Regions from separate parts of the Streptomyces chlorus genome, predicted to be linked through region 2. Evidence: predicted binding sites of a transcription regulator. Region 2 holds the regulator's gene; the other holds the start of a gene.
The links. Region 2 encodes HrcA, which represses chaperone genes, less so after heat shock. Its sites were predicted from a motif close to TTNGCACTCNGNNNNNCNGAGTGCNAA; they were not measured.
Positions count from the first base shown of each region.

Region 1 (7,702 bases), on a different contig from region 2:
CCTGGTGCGGCGCTTCACCGGTGGCAGGGAAGGGCGATGACAGCGGGTCGGGCGGTCCGGCCCCGATCAGGGCGCCTGTGTCGCGCGCCGCTCCATCGCGTCCCGGGCGGCGTCCTCGGTGACGTACACCTCGCACATGTGCCGCCCGTCGGGCGTGGCCGTGTGCTCCACCTCCCAGAGGGAAATCTCCACACCGTCACGCAGCAGGAACGCGTGCTCGTACAGAGAGAAGGACAGCCTCGAGCGCCCCGGCCCTCCCGCGGCGGACGGGCGGCCGAAGGCCTGGGTGATCTGGTGGGCGGACGCCGTGGTCAGCAGCGCGGCCGTCCGAGGTCCCGGACGGTCCGTGTTCTCCGCCCGGCGCAGTAAGCGGCGCGCGTGGTCCGCCGAAGCGTCGGGGACGTAGACGGGCAGGGGTGCGGGGATCTGGGACAACTGCACCGCCACCGGCAGTTCGAAGTCCGGGGTCTCCGGCGGCAGCGGCAGCCGGGCGGTGGCGACGCCCAGTTCCTCCTCGTCCGCATACACCTCGTGCTGGGGCTCGCTGCCCGGGGTCGTGTTGTGGACCAGCTCCCAGAGCGTGAGCGCCGAGCCGTCGGCGAGCAGCCAGGTGTGCCGGTACGTCTCGCGGTGCAGGCCGGCACTGTGGTGCGCGGAGTGCAGCGAACTGTCGTACGCCAGCGCGCAGTCGAGCAGGCGTACCGCCTCGTCGGGCAGTTCGAAGGAGTTCAGGGCACGGCCGAGCAGTCGCGCGAGATGCTCCTCAGGAGACTCGGGCGAGTCGGCTGGTTCGTACGCTGCCGTCTCGTACGGAACGCTCAAGGTTTCTCCCGGCGTCGCTGCATGTCACCTTGTGGGTGCATACCGTAGCCCTTCGGGCGGACATCATGTCCGGGAACTGAGAAAACGTACGGCGGTAAAACGAACGGATCGCGCGAAGAATTCCCGTCCGTCCCCGGCGGACGCCCGTACCCCCTGCTCAGGCGCCGCTCCTGCGCTCGTCGCCGGGTCGGCGGCCGTTGATCACGCACTCCGCTCAGCGGTTGACCCCCTCCGTTCACCGGACGTCCCCGCTGTCCCGCCCGACTCCCCTACGCTTCCCCGTCCGGGGCGCCACACGCCTCCCTGCCCGGTTCGCCATACAACTACCCGTGCGGCTACCCGTGCAACTACCCGTACAACTCCTCGTACGACGGCCAGACTCCGCCCGGTCCGTCCACCGACCCGGCCGTGCGCAGAGCCCGTACGATCGCGCGGGTCACCAAGTCGGCACCCGCCGCGAGGATCTCGTTCAGGGCGAGAGGGTTCGCGGCGTCGAGCGGGTGGATACCTGTGGCGAGGGCGAACACCGTGTCCCCGTCGTTGAGCAGATGCACCGGCCGCACCGCCCGCGCGATGCCGTCGTGCGCGGTACCGGCCAGCTTCTGCGCCTGGGCCTTGGACAGGTCCGCGTCGGTGGCGACCACCGCGAGCGTGGTGTTGAGCGGCTGCGGCCCGTTCCGCTCCGCGATGCCGGCGAGCCGCCGGAGCGCCGCCGCGTGTACCTCCGCGTCGGGATGACGTACCCGGCCGCCCCGGAACAATTCGCCGTACAGCGTCCCCGTTTCCGGGTCCAGCGCCGACCCCGCCGCGTTGGCCACCACCAGCGCGGCCACCGTGATCCCCGATTCCAGCACCGTGCTCGCGGTGCCGATCCCGCCCTTCACCGCTCCGACCACGGCCCCCGTACCGGCGCCCACGCATCCCTCCGGTACCCGCGCCCCCGGCGCGGTCGCCGCTGCCGCCTCGACCGCCGCGCGCCCGGTGGCCGCGTCCGGCCGGGCCCGGAAGTCTCCGCCCCGGCCCAGGTCGAAGACACAGGCGGCCGGCACCACCGGCACCACGTGCGTGGGATCCGGGCCGACGCGTACCCCGCGCCCCTGCTCCTCCAGCCAGGCCATCACCCCGGACGCCGCGTCGAGTCCGTAGGCACTGCCACCGGTCAGGACGACCGCCTCGACCCGCTGCACGAGGTTGCGGGGATCGAGCGCGTCGGTCTCCTTCGTACCGGGACCGCCGCCCCGCACATCCACGGCGGCCACGGCCCCGCCCTCGGGCGCGAGCACCACCGTGGTACCGGTGAGCAGGCCGTCTCCGGTACGGGTCGCGTGTCCCACGCGCACACCGGCCACATCGGTCAGAGCGTCGACAGTCATGGCGCCAGTCTCGCGCGGTCACCGCCGGAGCAGGGAGCCGCCATCAGGAAGCAGTCGCCAGGAAGCAGTCGCCAGGAAGCAGTCGCCGTCGGGGGAAGGTTCCGCCGGAGCCGTACTCTGGTCGTATGAGCACTGCCTCCGATCCCCGGCCCCGCGAGCCGAAGCCCGCGCTGGTCTTCGACGATCCGCTGGACCAGCAGTCCGCGGACGACACGGACCGGGGGTGGGGCGACCGCCCGTCCGGCGACAGCGCGTCGGACCTGAAGCGCTTCCTCGACGAGAAGCCGCCCCACCACATCTGACCGGAGTGCCGTGCAGGCCGGTGCCGGCTATCGCTCGCTGTGCCCCGGGTCCCCGCTGCGATCCGAGCCGCGCTGCGCGACCAGCTCGTCGCGGATCTCCTTGAGCACCTCGAGCTCGGAGAGCTCGACGAGTTCCTGCGTGCCTTCCTTCGCCTTCCTGCGGGCCTCGATCCGGGCCAGATACCGGGCCATCGGCATCACCATCAGGAAGTAGACGACCGCAGCCGTGATCACGAACTGGAGCGTCGCGCCGAGGACCGAACCCCACAGGATCCTGACGCCCGTCGCAGCATCGCCCGTGCCCGTGCAGCGGCCCTTCAGACACGAACTGTAAGTGTCCAGGTTCTGCGTGCCGAAGGCGCCGACCAGCGGATTGATCACCCCCTTCACCACCGCGTTGACGATGTTGGTGAAGGCGGCGCCGATGACCACGGCCACAGCCAGGTCGATGACGTTCCCACGCATCAGGAAGGCCTTGAAGCCCTGCCAGACGCTGGTTTCGTTCTTCTCGCTCACCCCGGGGCTCCATCTTGTACGCGTGACATGGGAAATCAAACGCTCCGCAACCTATGCCAGCGCCCCGCCGAACCGTCCACTGGGCCCCTCGAGCGAGATACTTGACACGACACCCGCGCCATCGGCCGGGAAGGACCCGCTCACCACAGGGTCACCGCCAGCCGTGCCGTGGCGCTCGCGCCGGCGAGGTCGGCCGCGGCGGCGCGCGGAACCGACAGCACCACCAGGGCCCCGCCCGTGCCCGTGTCCTCCAGTGGCTTCGGCACCTCGGTGACCCGCGCCCCACGCGCGACCACGCGGGCCTCACCGCCTGTCACCCGCTCCTCGGCGGCGATGACATCGACCCGGTCGCCCGGCCGCAGCAGTCGCACGGTGGCGGCGTCGGCGATCCGCACCGGCGCCGTGACACGCGCTCCCGCGCGCCGTTCCCGTGCGACACGGTCTCCCGTGGAGGCCGGCCCGGCATGTGCGCTCGAAGCGGCCTCGGGACGCCCGCGCGACCGGTCCGCCTCCCGGGGGCCGCCCGCCGCCACCAGCGCCACCGCCGTGACGGCGAGACCGGCCGCCGCCGCCCGCCTCCGGTGCCGGACCAGCCGAGCCGACCGCAGCAGCCCGCCACGCACCCGCACCGGCGCGAAGTGCGGCACCTCGCACCGTGGGGGGACCCCGGCCCAGGGCGGGTGCGGGACTACGGCGGGGCGGGAGGGAGAAGCCGAGGGAACCGGTGAGGGGGAGGGGGACTGGGGGGAGTAAGGGGAGGGGGACTGGAGCGATGGCTGACGCAGAGACGACGGAGGGAACGGGGGAGGGGACGAGGGCGGGAACGACACGGGACCACCACCTGCGACGAGGGATCGGCTTGCGGATCCCACGATGAGGCTTCCCGCCGTTCTCCGCCGGAGCCTGTGGACAGACCACGGCCTGTGGAAAACCCTCTCACCCGACCGTGCGCCGCGACCCGACCGTGCGCCACGAGCCCCGCGCCGGCATCCCTACGGCAGAGCCCCGCGCCGACAGCCCTACGGCAGCGCGAACCCCGGATCCATTCCGCCCAGCGCCGAGGCGCACAGGCAGTCCCGTTCCTGGGTCGCCGGCAGCGCCGCCACCGCGTCGAAGAGCACGTTCCGCAGCCGGTCCACGTTGTCCGCGAACACCCGCAGCACCTCGTCGTGCGAGACGCCCCCGCCGCTCTCGGCACCGGCGTCGAGGTCGGTGACCAGGGTCAGGGACGTGTAGCAGAGTTCCAGCTCACGGGCGAGCGCCGCCTCGGGGTGGCCGGTCATGCCCACCACCGACCAGCCCTGCGCCTGGTGCCACAACGACTCGGCCCGGGTGGAGAAGCGCGGCCCCTCGACCACGACCAGCGTGCCGCCGTCCACCGGCTCCCAGTCCCGCCCACGCGCCGACTTCAGGGCGGCGGCCCGGCCGGCGGGGCAGTAGGGGTCGGCCAGCGACACGTGCACGACGTTCGGGACAATGCCGTCGGGTCGCGGCAGTCCGTCGAAATAGGTGCCCGCCCGGGACTTCGTACGGTCCACGAGCTGGTCCGGGACCAGCAGCGTCCCCGGCCCGTACTCGGGTCGCAGTCCGCCCACCGCGCACGGCCCGAGCACCTGGCGCGCGCCGACCGACCTGAGTGCCCACAGGTTGGCCCGGTAGTTGATCCGGTGCGGCGGCAGATGGTGGCCGCGTCCGTGCCGGGGGAGGAAGGCGACCCGCCGGCCGGCCAGTTCACCGAGGAAGAGGGAGTCGCTGGGCGCCCCGTACGGGGTGTCCACCTGGACCTCGGTCACGTCGTCGAGGAAGGAGTAGAAACCGGAGCCGCCGATCATGCCGATCTCGACGTTCGCCTTGTTCGCCATGCTCCGCACCCTAACCGGCCCCGAAAACGCCGAGGACCCTGTCGTCGGACGACGACAGGGTCCCGTAAGGATTCGGCCTCAGGCGGCGGTGCTGCCGGCGGTGCTGCTGGAGCTGCCGGACCCGGACGACGAGCCGGAGCCGGAGCCCGAGCCCGAGCCGGAGCCCGAGGAGGACGAGGAAGAAGACGAGGAGGACGAGGACGAGGAAGAGCTCGTCGACGAACCGGACGTCTTCGACGCCGAAGTGCTGCTCGACGAGGAACCGCGGCTGTCGTTGCGGTAGAAGCCGGAGCCCTTGAAGACAATGCCGACCGCCGAGAACACCTTCTTCAGGCGCCCCTGGCAGTTCGGGCACTCGGTAAGAGCGTCATCGGTGAACTTCTGCACCGCCTCGAGGCCCTCGCCGCACTCGGTGCACTGGTACTGATAGGTGGGCACTGTCTTCCTCCTGGCACTCTCACTCGATGAGTGCTAACGATCGTCAATGGTAACCCGTGCCGCAAGTGAGCGGCGTAACGTGCGTCACCCCGCCACGGGCGGCCGCCGGAGTGTGACCGTCATGAGGGCGGGCCTCCGTACGTGCTCAGCGCGTGTTCCGGACGCGCTTCGCGGCATGGCTTCCCAGGCGGGAAGCCATGTCCACGGCGTCGCCATGACCCCGCGCGTGTGCGCGGGCAAACCTGGCGGGGGCCTGTGCGACGGCCTGCGAGTGCGTCACATCTCACTGATCGCGACGGGATCGCGCCGGGCTGCGCCGCGCGTGACCTCGCGGGACGCCCGGGGCGGTGCCAGCCGTGACCGCAGGGCCAGCAGCGTCACCAGGGCGAGCAGTGTGCCGACCATCGGCACCAAGAACCCGGCGCCGGCCCAGAGGCGGTCCTCCAGCTGTCCCGAGACCGTGACCGCGGTCGCCTGGCCGAGTGCCACCGCGCCGGTCAGCCAGGTGAAGGCCTCGGTGCGGGCGCCGGCCGGGACCAGGTCGTCCACCAGGGTGTATCCGGTGATCAGGGCGGGCGCGATGGACATGCCGACCAGGAGGCCGAGCCCGGCGAGGAGCAGTGCCGAGTGGGCGGTCCACAGGGCGGAGGCGGTCACCGCGAGCGCCACGTACCCGATGACCAGGCGCCGCTGCGGGGCGGCCTTCCAGGCGATGGCGCCGCAGGCGATGCCGGAGAGCATGTTTCCCGCGGCGAAGACGCCGTACAGGATGCCGTTCAGTCCGGGTTCGCCGATCGACTCGGTGTATGCGGCCAGTGACACCTGCATACCGCCGAAGACGGACCCGATGCCCAGGAAGATGACGATCAGGACGCGCACCCCGGGGACGCGGAGTGCGGAAACGTGTTCCACGCGCGCGTGCCCGCGAGCGGCCACTTCGGGCTGTGTGCCCTTCTGCGCGGCGAACAGCAGACCGCCGATCAGGGTCAGCGCGGCCTCGGTCGCCAGGCCCGCCGCCGGGTCCACGGCCGTGCACAGGACGGTGGCCAGCAGCGGTCCGACGACGAAGGTCAGCTCGTCGGTGACGGACTCGAAGGCCGCAGCCGTGGTCATCAGTGGGGAGTTCTTGAGCTTCACGCCCCAGCGGGCGCGCACCATGGGCCCGACCTGGGGCACCGAGGCGCCGGTGGGAACAGCGGCGGCGAACAATGCCCACAGCGGGGCGCCGTTCAGTGCCAGCACGGTCAGGGTCAGCCCGGACACCGTGTGCACCAGCACGCCGGGGACGAGGACGGCGCGCTGCCCGTAGCGGTCGGCGAGGCGTCCGCTGTACGGCGCGAACACGGCCATGGATACGCCGGTGACCGCCGCGACGGCGCCGGCCGCGCCGTACGAACCGGTGGTGTGCTGCACCAGCAGCACGATGGAGAGGGTGAGCATCGCGAACGGCTGGCGTGCCGCGAAGCCGGGGAGCAGGAACGTCCAGGCGCCGCGCGTACGCAGCAGTCGGCCGTATCCCGGACGGGAGGTGGCCGCAGAGTCCTTCGACGTGGTGACCGTGGATGCCACGGCCCGTGCCTTTCTGCCGCCTGGTGGCGCGTGGGCCCCTGGTGTCGGGCGCGCCGAGAGCTGTCCTCTTGCGCTGACTGCGGTAGATGCCGGTGCCACAGCTCAGGGCGTGCCGGCCGCCATACGGTCGCGCCAGCTCTGCGTCAGGCAGAGTTGGTTCGATCTGGGTACCGTTTGCATGGTACAGACGGTTCCAGGCATACACAGGCGCCAGGTGCTTGTGATCCTGTGAAAGCGAGCACAGGGAGGCTGTGGCCCTGTGAAGGACGGGTCGTGGCTCGACCCGACCCGCACGCTACAGCGCAAGCAGCGACGAACCATACGGTGCAAGAGACAGCACAAGAAGCGGAGCGAGAAACCGCGCGAGAAACCGCGCGAGAGGCGACGCGAACGACGCCGGAAGTGGCGTTTCAGCCTCAGCCTCAGCCTCCGCCTGCCCCCCGGTCAGCCCCCGGGCCTCGCCCCGTCCGTCCCCAGCCAGCCGGCCAGTTTGCCGCCGCGGCCCACCGCGCGGAGGCGGCGCTCGGCGGAGTCCCGGACCGGGTCGGTGGCGACGACGAGGAGTTCGTCCCCGCGCCGCAGCATCGTCGTCGGCCCCGGAACGAACGAGGCGCCCCCGCGCACGACGAGCGTGACGGCCGCCCCTTTCGGCAGCCGCAGTTCGCCGACCTCCACGCCGTGCATCCTCGACTCCTCCGGGATGCCGACCGACAGCAGGTGTCCGCGCAGCCGCTCCAGGGGCGCCGACTCGATGCCCAGGTCGGCGGCCTCCGCGCCCTCGCCGAGGCGCAGTTTGCGGGCCAGCCAGGGCAGCGTCGGC
Region 1 is NZ_JBHSOA010000004.1:27,844-35,545, forward strand. It holds gene ACFPZI_RS02310 (DUF6227 family protein) at 67-822, opposite strand; gene ACFPZI_RS02315 (P1 family peptidase) at 1,170-2,195, opposite strand; gene ACFPZI_RS02320 (hypothetical protein) at 2,321-2,497, shown strand; gene mscL (large conductance mechanosensitive channel protein MscL) at 2,525-3,013, opposite strand; gene ACFPZI_RS02330 (hypothetical protein) at 3,154-3,660, opposite strand; gene ACFPZI_RS02335 (S-methyl-5'-thioadenosine phosphorylase) at 4,033-4,875, opposite strand; gene ACFPZI_RS02340 (FmdB family zinc ribbon protein) at 4,954-5,313, opposite strand; gene ACFPZI_RS02345 (MFS transporter) at 5,590-6,882, opposite strand; gene ACFPZI_RS02350 (potassium/proton antiporter) at 7,327-7,702, opposite strand, start outside.
Region 1: a site for HrcA is predicted at 5,324-5,350, ahead of ACFPZI_RS02340 (FmdB family zinc ribbon protein). Genes of this name have one in related genera too.

Region 2 (7,702 bases):
CGTACCGGCCCGGCGCGCACACGAAGTCGGTCTGGGCCCGCATCCCCGCCCGGGGCCTCGCGGCGGACGGCACGGATGACGTGGGCGACTCGGACGGCATCGACGACCCGGCCGGTATGGACGACTGGATCGAGGCGTACGCGTACGAGGGGGAGCCGGAGCCGCCGCGCGGGGCCGGGGTGCCCGCTGCGCGGGGCGGTGGGGCCGGCGGGGAGGCGTGGCGTGCGTCCCGGCCGTATCGGCGGGACGGGGCCTGGCTGGGGCGCGGGGCGCTGTCGTTCCTGGCCGAGGCGTCCGACCTGCTCGCCGGGCAGCTCGACGAGGATCTCGTCGCCGCGCTCACCGGGCAGCTGATCGTGCCGCGGCTGGCCGACTGGTGCGCGGTGTGGCTGGAGGACGAGACCACCGGCCATGGCGACTGGAGCGACGGAGCACGGGCCGGCGGGCCCCGCCTCGCCCGGGTCTGGCACGCCGACGAGAGCCGCGTCGAGGAACTGAGCAGGGTGCTCGAGCAGAATCCGCCGCCTCTCTCCGACCCGTTGTGCCCCGGCCCGCTCGTCTACCCCTGGCCCGAGAAGGCCCTCGACCTGCCGCAGGCCGGCCTCGGGTACCTGCCGGAGGGTTTCGACCTGCCGCAGGCCCCTTTCGACATGCCGAAGGTGCCGGACGACGCCCCGCCGTACGACTACACCGTCCCCGGCCCCACCCTCCCCGGCTCCTTCACTGTCCCTGGCCCCGTCCCGGCCCCCGTGGCCACCCCCGGTACCGCCCTCGCCTACCGTCTCGTCGCCGGCGGGCGGCCGCTGGGGACGCTGGTGATCGGGCGGGCCGGGATCGGGCGGTTCCCGGACGAGGTCACCGGGCTGGTGGAGGACCTCGGCCGGCGTGTGGCGCTCGCCATCGGCGCCGCCCGGCAGTACGCCCGGCAGGCCACCATCTCCGCCGTGCTCCAGCGCGGGCTGCTGCCCAGCGCCGTCGCCGAGATCCCCGGCGTGCACTCCGCATTCGTCCACGAGCCCCTCGACGAGGGCGGACCGAGCGGCGACTTCTACGACCTGTTCCAGGCCGGCGAGGGCCGCTGGTGCTTCGCCATCGGCGACGTCCAGGGCAAGGGCCCCGAGGCGGCCGTCGTCATCGGGCTGGCCCGCCCCTGGCTGCGGCTGCTCGCCCGCGAGGGCTACCGCGTCGCCGACGTCCTCGACCGCGTCAACCAGCTGCTCCTGGACGACGCCACGGAAGCCGCCGACGCCGCCGCCCGCGCCCTCGTCGCCGCCGGCGCCCGTCCGACCGCCCCCGGGGACGGGCCCCAGACCCGTTTCCTGTCCCTCCTCTACGGCGAACTCACCCTCGTGGAAGACGACGGCGAGGGCGAAGACGGCGACAGTGGCGGTGTCCGTGCCCGCGTCACCCTCGGCTCCGCCGGGCACCCCCTGCCGCTGCTGCTCGCGCCCGACGGGACGGTCCGTACCGTCGCCCAGCCGCAGACCCTGCTCGGGGTCGTCGAGGACGCCACCTACACCAGCGAGACCTTCGAGTTGCGCTCCGGCGACACCCTGCTCTGTGTCACCGACGGCGTCACCGAGCGGCGCTCCGGCTCCCGCCAGTTCGACGACGGGGACGGGCTCGCCACGGCGCTGGCCGGCTGTGTGGGACTGGACGCCGGCCTGACAGCGGAACGCATCAACCGGCTCGTCCACGAGTTCGGCGCGCGGCCGCCGGCCGACGATCTCGCCCTGCTCGTGCTCCAAGCGGACTGACCCCGCGACGCGGAAAGGAGACGCGGGAAAGGACCGGGACACGTGCGGGACAATGGAGCACATGCCTTCCGCACTCCCCGACGGCGAGCCCGTCCCCGCCGACGGCGCGCTCCCCGCGTTCGCGCTCGCCGGGGCCGCCGACCGCCCCCTCGGGTTCTATCTGCACGTGCCGTACTGCGCGACCCGCTGCGGCTACTGCGACTTCAACACCTACACCGCCACCGAGCTGCGCGGCAGCGGGGGAGTACTGGCGTCCCGCGACAACTACGCCGACACGCTGACCGACGAGGTCCGCCTGGCCCGCAAGGTGCTCGGCGACGACCCGCGCGAGGTCCGCACGGTCTTCGTCGGCGGCGGCACGCCCACCCTGCTGGCCGCCGACGACCTCGTACGGATGCTGGCCGCGATCCGTGACGAGTTCGGGCTCGCGGCGGACGCCGAGGTCACCACGGAGGCGAACCCGGAGTCGGTCGACCCCGCCTATCTGGCCACCCTGCGCGAGGGCGGCTTCAACCGGATCTCCTTCGGCATGCAGAGCGCCCGGCAGCACGTACTGAAGATTCTCGACCGCACGCACACCCCCGGCCGCCCGGAAGCGTGTGTCGCCGAGGCGCGCGCGGCGGGCTTCGAGCACGTCAACCTCGACCTGATCTACGGCACCCCCGGCGAGTCCGACGACGACTGGCGGGCCTCGCTGAGCGCGGCCCTCGGCGCGGGCCCCGACCACATCTCGGCCTACGCCCTGATCGTCGAGGAGGGCACCCAGCTCGCCCGCCGCATCCGGCGCGGCGAGGTCCCGATGACCGACGACGACGTCCACGCCGACCGGTACCTGATCGCCGAGGAGACCCTGTCGGCGGCCGGATTCGACTGGTACGAGGTGTCGAACTGGGCCACCTCGGACGCGGGCCGCTGCCTGCACAACGAGCTGTACTGGCGCGGCGCCGACTGGTGGGGCGCGGGGCCCGGGGCGCACTCGCACGTGGGCGGGGTGCGCTGGTGGAACGTGAAGCACCCGGGCGCGTACGCGGCGGCCCTGGCCGAGGGCCGCTCGCCGGGTGCCGGGCGCGAGATCCTCTCCGAGGAGGACCGCCGGGTGGAGCGCGTCCTGCTGGAACTGCGCCTCAAGGAGGGCGTCCCGCTGTCGCTGCTCCGCGCGGAGGGCCTGCGGGCCGCCGGCAGGGCCCTGACCGACGGCCGGCTCCAGCCGGGCCCGTACGAGGAGGGGCGAGCCGTGCTGACGCTGCGGGGGCGGTTGCTGGCGGACGCGGTGGTCCGGGACCTGGTGGACTGAACGGGGCCCCGGGGAGTGTTTCCCGCCCCCGCCCTGCCCCCGCCGCCCCTTCCCGTCCCCCGGGGGCTGCGCCCTCAGACCCCCGCTGTCGGCCCGAAGGGCCTCGTCCTCATGCCGGACGGGCTGAGACATCCTGGGGCCGACGGTGTCAGGCCGGCGCCGTCACGAAATCGATCAGCTCCTCCACCCGCCCCAGGAGCTCCGGTTCCAGGTCCCTGTAGGAGCGCACCGAGCCGAGGATGTGCTGCCACGCCTCGCCGGTGTTCGCCACGTGCCAGCCCAGGGCCCGGCACACCCCCGTCTTCCAGTCCTGGCCGCGTGGGACGTGCGGCCATGCCTCGATGCCCAGGGACGACGGCTTCACCGCCTCCCAGACGTCGATGTAGGGGTGGCCGACGACCAGGGCGTGTTCACTGGTGACCGCCTCGGCGATGCGCGATTCCTTCGAACCCGGCACCAAGTGGTCCACCAGGACCCCCAGCCGTGCGTCCGGGCCCGGACCGAACTCCTCGACGATCGCCGGGAGGTCGTCGACGCCCTCCAGGTACTCCACGACCACGCCCTCGACGCGCAGGTCGTCGCCCCACACCTTCTCGACCAGTTCGGCGTCGTGCCGCCCCTCGACGTAGATGCGCCCGGCACGCGCCACACGAGCGCGTGCGCCCGGGACGGCCACCGAACCGGACGCCGTACGGGTCGGCCGGGACGGGCCGGCGGCCGGCCGCACCAGCGTCACCGCACGCCCCTCCCACAGGAAGCCGCGCGGTTCCAGCGGGAACACCCGGTGCTTGCCGAAGCGGTCCTCCAGGGTCACCGTGCCCGCCTCGCAGCGGATCACCGCGCCGCAGAATCCGCTGCCGGGCTCCTCCACGACCAGACCGGGCTCGGCCGGCACCTCGGGGACGGGACGGGACTTCTTCCACCCAGGGGTCAGGTCAGGAGAGTACGGGCGCATTCTGATGACGATAGGAGAAGCCGGCCCCCGTTCGGCCGAAGATTCAGCCCGACACGCCGAAGCGAGCCGCGAGGGCGTCGCGCTGGGCCCGTACGAACGCCGCGTCCACCGCCGCGCCGTGGCCGGGAACGTACACCGCGTCCTCGCCGCCCAGGGCCAGCAGCCGGTCCAGGGCGCCCGGCCACTGCGACGGCACGGCGTCGGGGCCCGCCTGCGGCTCGCCGGACTCCTCCACCAGGTCGCCGCAGAACACCACCGCCGGGTCGCCGGGCACCAGCACCGCGAGATCGTGCGCCGTGTGCCCCGGCCCCACGTTCGCGAGGAGTGCCTGCCGTCCGCCGCCCAGGTCGAGCGTCCACTCGCCGGCCACCGTGTGCCGGGGACGGACCAGCGCGTCCACCGCCTCCCCGGCCGCCCGCGCGTCCAGACCGTGGCGCTCCGCGTCCGCGCGCAGCTCCTCGCGGCCCCGCGCCAGCACCGTGTCCAGGCCCACCGCGCCGAACACCTCCGCGCCCGCGAACACCGCCGCTCCCAGCACATGGTCGAAGTGGGGGTGGGTGAGCGCGAGATGCGTCACACGCCGCCCGGCGAGCGCCTGCGCCTCGGCCCGCAACCGCGCGCCCTCGCGCAGGGACGAACCGGCGTCCACGAGCAGCACCGCGTCCGCGCCGACCACGAGCCCCACCGTGCAGTCCCACACCGGAAGCCGGCACCGCCCCACTCCCGGCGCCGGCCGTTCCCATCCCGACTCTTCCCAAGCCACCGTCATACCGCGACGCTAACGGTCCACGGCTTTCGTCGCGCGACGGTGCGGGACCGGCCTTGCCCAGGGAGTACCCCCCGGTCGTACACTGGGCGGGGAGTCTGGCACTCGCGTGCGAAGAGTGCCAGGGAAGGTACCGGGCGGACGGTTTGAGGAGGTATGCGTGATGTTCAGTGAACGCAGGCTCCAGGTGCTGCGCGCCATCGTCCAGGACTACGTCGGTACCGAGGAGCCCGTCGGCTCCAAGGCCCTCACCGAGCGGCACAACCTCGGCGTCTCCCCGGCCACCGTGCGCAACGACATGGCGGCCCTGGAGGACGAGGGCTTCATCGCCCAGCCGCACACCAGCGCCGGGCGCATCCCCACGGACAAGGGCTACCGGCTCTTCGTGGACAAGCTCGCCGGCGTCAAGCCGATGACCGCGCCCGAGCGGCGCGCCATCCAGAACTTCCTCGAGGGCTCCGTCGACCTGGACGACGTCGTCGCCCGCACGGTGCGGCTGCTCGCGCAGCTCACCCGGCAGGTCGCCGTCGTGCAGTACCCGTCGCTGACCCGCTCGACCGTGCGGCACGTGGAGTTGCTCCCGATGGCGCCCGCGCGCGCCATGCTGGTGCTGATCACGGACACCGGGCGGGTCGAGCAGCGCATGGTCGACTGCCCGGCGCCGGTCGGCGAGGCGACCCTGGCGGATCTGCGGGCGCGGCTCAACAGCCGTGTCGCGGGCCGCCGTTTCACCGACGTACCATCCCTCGTCGAGGACCTCCCCGAGGGATTCGACCCCGAGGAACGCGGTACGGTCTCGACCGTGCTCTCCACTCTCCTGGAGACACTGGTCGAGGAGAACGAGGAGCGGTTGATGATCGGCGGCACCGCCAATCTGACCCGCTTCGGACATGACTTCCCCTTGGTGATCCGGCCTGTTCTGGAGGCGCTCGAGGAGCAGGTCGTGCTCCTCAAGCTGCTCGGAGAGGCGAAGGATCCGGGCGTGACCGTCCGTATCGGTCATGAGAACGCCCACGAGGGACTCAACTCCACGTCCGTCGTGTCGGTGGGCTACGGTTCGGGCGGCGAGGCTGTTGCCAAGCTCGGCGTGGTCGGACCGACACGCATGGATTACCCGGGAACGATGGGAGCGGTACGCGCAGTGGCACGGTACGTCGGACAGATCCTGGCGGAGTCGTAAGTGGCCACCGACTATTACGCCGTACTCGGCGTACGCCGGGACGCGCCGCAGGAAGAGATCAAGAAGGCCTTCCGGCGACTCGCCCGCGAGCTGCATCCGGACGTCAACCCGGACCCGAAGACGCAGGAGCGGTTCAAGGAGATCAACGCCGCCTACGAGGTGTTGTCGGACCCGCAGAAGAAGCAGGTCTACGACCTCGGCGGCGACCCGCTCCAGCAGGCCGGCGGCGGTGGCGCGGGCGGCTTCGGCGCGGGCGGCTTCGGAAACTTCTCCGACATCATGGACGCGTTCTTCGGCACGGCGTCGCAGCGCGGACCGCGCTCGCGCACCCGCCGCGGCCAGGACGCGATGATCCGCCTCGAAGTCGAGCTGGACGAGGCCGCGTTCGGCACGACCAAGGACATCCAGGTCGACACGGCGGTCGTCTGCACCACCTGCAGCGGTGAGGGCGCCGCCCCCGGCACCACCGCGCAGACCTGTGACATGTGCCGCGGCCGGGGCGAGGTCTCGCAGGTCACGCGGTCCTTCCTGGGCCAGGTCATGACCTCGCGCCCCTGCCCGCAGTGCCAGGGCTTCGGCACCGTCGTCCCGAACCCGTGCCCGGAGTGCGCGGGCGACGGACGGATCCGCTCCCGCCGCACCCTGACGGTGAAGATCCCGGCCGGTGTGGACAACGGCACGCGGATCCAACTGGCCGGCGAGGGCGAGGTCGGCCCCGGCGGCGGTCCCGCCGGCGACCTGTACGTCGAGATCCACGAGCTGCCGCACAGCACCTTCCAGCGGCGCGGTGACGACCTGCACTGCACGGTCACCATCCCGATGACGGCGGCCGCCCTCGGCACGAAAGTGCCGCTGGAGACGCTGGACGGCATGGAGGAGGTCGACATCCGGCCCAGCACCCAGTCCGGCCAGTCGATCCCGCTGCACGGCCGGGGCGTCACGCATCTGCGCGGCGGCGGCCGGGGCGACCTCATCGTGCACGTCGAGGTGCAGACCCCGGGCAAGCTCGACGTCGAACAGGAACGCCTGCTGCGCGAATTCGCCAAGCTCCGCGGCGAGGAGCGCCCACTGGGCCAGTTCCAGCCGGGCCAGCAGGGCCTGTTCTCCCGGCTGAAGGACGCCTTCAACGGGCGCTGAGGCGCTGACCGGGCGTCTACGGGCCTGTGGGCCCCTGACGGTGCTGACGGGTGCTTTCCGCGAGGGCCGGACGAGGTCCTTGCGGGGCGCCCCGGGTGCGCTTCGGCGCAGTGGCCGCGCGGGCCTCGGGAACGGTCTGCGCCAAGGGGCACGGCCGGCACGGTCGGCTCCGGAACCCGTCCGGAGCCGCTCGGGAGCCCCTCGGGAGCCCTTCTAGAGCCCCCTTCGGAACCGCTCCGGACCTGTCTCCGACGGGGTTTCCGTTCGTTTCGGATGCGTCTCCGATCCGTTTCCGGCCCGTCTTCGATCTGGGTCCGATCTGGGTCCGATCCGCGTCCGTTCTGCCTTCGATCCGATTCGGAGATGTCCGAAGGACGTGGCAACATGCCGTCATGTCCTTGGCGCTCACCGACCTCCTCCGGCACCCCGTGGTGCAGGCCCCGATGGCGGGCGGAGTCGCCGTGCCGCAGCTTGCCGCGGCCGTGTCCGAGGCGGGCGGGCTCGGTTTCCTGGCCGCCGGGTACAAGACCGCGGACGGGATGTACCAGGAGATCAAGCAGCTGCGCGGACTGACCGGCCTTGCTTTCGGCGTCAACGTCTTCATGCCGCAGCC
Region 2 is NZ_JBHSOA010000138.1:84,282-91,983, forward strand. It holds gene ACFPZI_RS35685 (SpoIIE family protein phosphatase) at 1-1,757, shown strand, start outside; gene hemW (radical SAM family heme chaperone HemW) at 1,819-3,051, shown strand; gene ACFPZI_RS35695 (DUF3097 domain-containing protein) at 3,200-4,006, opposite strand; gene ACFPZI_RS35700 (MBL fold metallo-hydrolase) at 4,050-4,775, opposite strand; gene hrcA (heat-inducible transcriptional repressor HrcA) at 4,936-5,952, shown strand; gene dnaJ (molecular chaperone DnaJ) at 5,953-7,089, shown strand; gene ACFPZI_RS35715 (nitronate monooxygenase) at 7,482-7,702, shown strand, end outside.